DNA from 2 places in the Bacillus sp. SRL337 genome. Region 2 is predicted to be linked to the other one. Evidence: a T-box and tRNA genes for the amino acid it is inferred to sense, from the RefSeq annotation. Region 2 holds a T-box; the other holds one or more tRNA genes.

Region 1 (2,361 bases), 2.1 Mb from region 2:
GGATTGTGACGGGTTTTGTCGAAAAGTTTTCGTAACTTAAAAGAGAGGTGAGAGCAGAAAAGGGCATAAAAACGAGGATAAGGAGATAATTTGGGTTCAGTCTCATCTCAGCAGGAAGAGATGAATGGAAAAATATTTTAACCATTGTAGGAATAAGCTTTCTACCCAGCATGGACGGGACTTGCCTGTTAGGAATATCCGATTTGATAGATCTGATTTTTCAGGATCACTAGGTGGTGTTTTAGTCTCATCATTTTTTGTTGTCGATTTATTTGGTGCCTTAATAAAACCCTATGGAGCCATCAGTTGTAATCAATTTTATTTGATGACTAAATAAACCACACCACATGCAGATTGTTCCATATCAGTTCATTTGGTATCTTACTCTTCCTTATTTTGTTTTGCCTGAGGCCATATCTTACTTAATTGGCCCGCTTTCGTTCCGTTAAAGAGTCCAGATTCAAAATCAACCGTTTTTTAGCATACAAAAAAACACTATCTGTTTAGATAGTGTTTTGGAATGACCCGTACGGGATTCGAACCCGTGTTACCGCCGTGAAAGGGCGGTGTCTTAACCGCTTGACCAACGGGCCAAATATAGATGGCGGAGAAGGAGGGATTTGAACCCTCGCGCCAGTTGCCCGACCTACACCCTTAGCAGGGGCGCCTCTTCAGCCACTTGAGTACTTCTCCAATAATGGCTCCGCAGGCAGGACTCGAACCTGCGACCGATCGGTTAACAGCCGATAGCTCTACCACTGAGCTACTGCGGAACAAACAAAAGTGGGCCTAAGTGGACTCGAACCACCGACCTCACGCTTATCAGGCGTGCGCTCTAACCAGCTGAGCTATAGGCCCATGGAGCGGGTGAAGGGAATCGAACCCTCATCATCAGCTTGGAAGGCTGAGGTTTTACCACTAAACTACACCCGCAATAACTAAATGGGGCGACTGATGGGAATCGAACCCACGAATGTCGGAACCACAATCCGATGCGTTAACCACTTCGCCACAATCGCCATAATATTTAGTATTAAAAATGGTGGCTCAGGACGGAATCGAACCGCCGACACATGGATTTTCAGTCCATTGCTCTACCAACTGAGCTACTGAGCCATAATATGTTTCGGCTTACGCTAAGCTGCGAATCTCTTCGTCAGCGCCCTTATTCACATCCTCACGCACATCAGTGCGCTCCGATGTTCATTCGGTTGCTTCCTTGACCTTCTTGCTTATCGAAACCCTCTTATTCTGGAATCACATTCATAAAATTTCGCTAAGCTGCAGATCTCTGTATGCTTCAACGAAACCCACTTTGTATTGGTCACAATTCTTCATGAAAAATGGCGGTCCGGACGGGACTCGAACCCGCGACCTCCTGCGTGACAGGCAGGCATTCTAACCAACTGAACTACCGGACCATGTGAGGCTTTCGCTTATGGCGAAAGCCTCTTGTATTGCGGGAGCAGGATTTGAACCTGCGACCTTCGGGTTATGAGCCCGACGAGCTACCGAACTGCTCCATCCCGCGACGATAAAAGATATGGCGGAGGAAGAGGGATTCGAACCCCCGCGGGCTTTAACACCCCTGTCGGTTTTCAAGACCGATCCCTTCAGCCGGACTTGGGTATTCCTCCGTATAATGATTAAAGAATAATGGTGGACCTTGTAGGACTCGAACCTACGACCGGACGGTTATGAGCCGTCTGCTCTAACCAACTGAGCTAAAGGTCCCTTAAGTAGCGGCGGAGGGGATCGAACCCCCGACCTCACGGGTATGAACCGTACGCTCTAGCCAGCTGAGCTACACCGCCATGTTATTAGAATTTCCCTTTACTCACTATGTCTGCGAGTTGTTGGAAGTTTATTTTACTCCGCTCTGCTTCGTAAAAAAACTAAGTGGAGCCTAGCGGGATCGAACCGCTGACCTCCTGCGTGCAAAGCAGGCGCTCTCCCAGCTGAGCTAAGGCCCCAAAAATGTGACTGAAGTGGTCGGGAAGACAGGATTTGAACCTGCGACCCCTTGGTCCCAAACCAAGTGCTCTACCAAGCTGAGCTACTCCCCGAAATAAATGGCGCGCCCGAGAGGAGTCGAACCCCTAACCTTTTGATCCGTAGTCAAACGCTCTATCCAATTGAGCTACGGGCGCATATATTAAACTGTCTGGTGCCGAGGACCGGAATCGAACCGGTACGGTAGTCACCTACCGCAGGATTTTAAGTCCTGTGCGTCTGCCAGTTCCGCCACCCCGGCTAAGAACCTGTAATGGAGCGGAAGACGGGATTCGAACCCGCGACCCCCACCTTGGCAAGGTGATGTTCTACCACTGAACTACTTCCGCAAAAATATGGTGCGGGTGA
Region 2 (2,361 bases):
TTCACCATGACCGGGAGCAGTGTGTACGCACCCTGTACCAGAATCAGTCGTAACATGGTCGCCAAGAATGACAAGAGATTCTCTGTCATAAAGCGGATGCTGAGCTTTTACGAGTTCCAGTTCTGACCCCTTCACAGTTTTAACAACAGTTGGTGCATTCCAATCAAGGACAGTTGTTACCTCTTCAAGCAAGTCTTCTGCAACAACATAATTACTGCCGTCCACATCGACAACGACATATGAAAGGTCAGCATGGACAGTGATGGCAAGGTTCGCCGGAATTGTCCATGGTGTTGTTGTCCAGATGATGATCTGGGTACCTTCTTCAACTACACCTTTTCCATCTTTCACTTTAAAACCAACGTAAATGGAAGGAGAACGCTTATCTTGATATTCAATTTCTGCTTCGGCCAACGCGGATTCACTGGACGGACTCCAATAAACAGGTTTCAAGCCCTTGTAAATGTAACCTTTGTTTGCCATCTCACCAAATACTTTAATCTGTTCTGCCTCATACTCCGGCTTCATGGTGATATAGGGGTTATCCCAATCACCGCGAACACCGAGTTGTCTAAACTGTGTACGCTGGCTGTCGATTTGACCATAGGCATACTCTTCGCAGAGCTTACGGAACTCGGCAACCGTCATTTCTTTACGGTTAACACCTTTTTTGGTTAAAGCCTGTTCAATTGGCAGGCCGTGCGTATCCCAGCCTGGAACATAAGGGGCATTGTAGCCGCTCATGGATTTGTATCTAACAATGAAGTCTTTCAGCACTTTGTTGAGTGCATGCCCCATGTGGAGGTCACCATTGGCATACGGCGGTCCATCATGCAGGATAAACAACGGCCTGCCTTCCGTTCTCTCCTGGACCTTTTTATAGATATCCATCTCGTTCCACTTTGCCTGCATTTCAGGTTCGCGCTTTGGCAGATTACCACGCATCGGGAATTCTGTTTTCGGCATTAATAAGGTGTCTTTATAATTCATTCTTTTTCCTCCTATCTGGAACCAATAAGGGAGCTGATTCCTGAAAATCCTGTCGACGCAAGTCATTCGTTCTATATTCATTCTTTAACTATACAGGGTTATCCATTTTATCGTCCTTAATACTTCAAGGAAAAAAGCAATAAAAAAAGCCTTCCCATCCCTGGAAAGGGACGAGAAAGCTAACCCGCGGTACCACCCTAATAGGCAAAACAATGATGATTTGCCCACTTTGACATTCGTAACGAGAATGACACGCCGGATTCTAATGGCTAATTGGCTTTCAAATCCGATGCTCGAGGGTGATTTTCCGCTTCTTCTGCCTCTGTCAAGCTTCCACCATCCTTGACTCGCTGCCTGAAGGCTACTAGTTAAAGAAACGTACTGTCCCTTTCATTGCGTTGCAGTATAATTGTAAAATCCATTATATGAAATATACACTTATTTCGTCAAGCTGTCTTCTTCTTTCAGTGTCTTTAGGTCGGTTGCATCAATTTCAAATTCCATGATTTGATCCCAGTCATCACTGCTGAGCAGATCAAGCTGTGCCTCGATCAACATCTTAAAACGGGTTCTGAAAACTTTGGACTGCTTTTTCAATTCTTCAATTTCCATAGCGATCTTTCTTGCTTTGGAGAGTGATTCGTTAACAATCCTGTCAGCATTTTTCTCTGCTTCCTTGACAATCAGTTTGGCTTCCTTAGAGGCATTTCTGCGGACTTCTTCTCCAGCTTCCTGGGCGATGACGATTGATTTGTTCAATGTCTCTTCAATGTTGGTGAAGTGGCCCAGTCGCTCATTCATGGAACCAAGAGATTCTTCCAGCTCTTTTTTTTCGCGAAGAAGGATCTCATAATCTTTAATGATCTGATCAAGAAATTCATTCACTTCATCTTCATCATAACCCCGGAATCCGCGACTGAATTCTTTGTTATGTATATCTAACGGCGTTAAAGGCATAATGCCACCTCCATATCGAAGTAAGTATTCTATTCCTATTATAACTGAATTTTCGACAGTTTGTGGGGATTTCCCTTTATTTTTCGAAAATTTATTTCAGAATACCAGCGGCAATTCGAAATTTGTCTCTTTTTGTTTTGCCTTCAATGGAAATCAATTTGCTTCTGCCATGTCCCCTCATGGAGAACACATCTCCTTCACCCACTTCAAATGATGGATTTTCGACTACTCTCCAATTCACCTTTACTACTCCCCCTTTGATAAGGGTTTGGACCTTCTGCCTGGATATATTGTAAAGTGCTGAGAGGATCACATCGAGGCGGAGGGAACTTGCAGTGGTCACGTTTTCCTGCCATTCTTCTGAAGAAGTGATCATGTCTTCAAATGGCTGCCTTTCCATTGTCACATTAGTCC

What was found. A T-box is a leader RNA that pairs with one kind of tRNA and senses whether it is charged. The one in region 2 lies ahead of ileS (isoleucine--tRNA ligase), so its partner is inferred to be a tRNA-Ile.
Region 1: it has a tRNA-Ile gene. The T-box ahead of ileS (isoleucine--tRNA ligase) is inferred to sense a tRNA for this amino acid. The anticodon was not compared.

The regions. Positions count from the first base shown of each region.
Region 1 covers NZ_OZ481793.1:3,713,746-3,716,106, forward strand. The annotation lists tRNA gene AC4E8A_RS18700 (tRNA-Glu) at 522-593, opposite strand; tRNA gene AC4E8A_RS18705 (tRNA-Ser) at 603-693, opposite strand; tRNA gene AC4E8A_RS18710 (tRNA-Asn) at 699-773, opposite strand; tRNA gene AC4E8A_RS18715 (tRNA-Ile) at 785-858, opposite strand; tRNA gene AC4E8A_RS18720 (tRNA-Gly) at 860-933, opposite strand; tRNA gene AC4E8A_RS18725 (tRNA-His) at 944-1,019, opposite strand; tRNA gene AC4E8A_RS18730 (tRNA-Phe) at 1,041-1,116, opposite strand; tRNA gene AC4E8A_RS18735 (tRNA-Asp) at 1,345-1,421, opposite strand; tRNA gene AC4E8A_RS18740 (tRNA-Met) at 1,458-1,531, opposite strand; tRNA gene AC4E8A_RS18745 (tRNA-Ser) at 1,545-1,637, opposite strand; tRNA gene AC4E8A_RS18750 (tRNA-Ile) at 1,658-1,734, opposite strand; tRNA gene AC4E8A_RS18755 (tRNA-Met) at 1,741-1,814, opposite strand; tRNA gene AC4E8A_RS18760 (tRNA-Ala) at 1,901-1,973, opposite strand; tRNA gene AC4E8A_RS18765 (tRNA-Pro) at 1,990-2,066, opposite strand; tRNA gene AC4E8A_RS18770 (tRNA-Arg) at 2,074-2,150, opposite strand; tRNA gene AC4E8A_RS18775 (tRNA-Leu) at 2,166-2,254, opposite strand; tRNA gene AC4E8A_RS18780 (tRNA-Gly) at 2,268-2,342, opposite strand; tRNA gene AC4E8A_RS18785 (tRNA-Leu) at 2,350-2,361, opposite strand, start outside.
Region 2 covers NZ_OZ481793.1:1,597,683-1,600,043, reverse strand. The annotation lists gene ileS (isoleucine--tRNA ligase) at 1-990, opposite strand, end outside; T-box leader at 1,154-1,393, opposite strand; gene AC4E8A_RS07825 (DivIVA domain-containing protein) at 1,429-1,947, opposite strand; gene AC4E8A_RS07820 (YlmH family RNA-binding protein) at 2,039-2,361, opposite strand, start outside.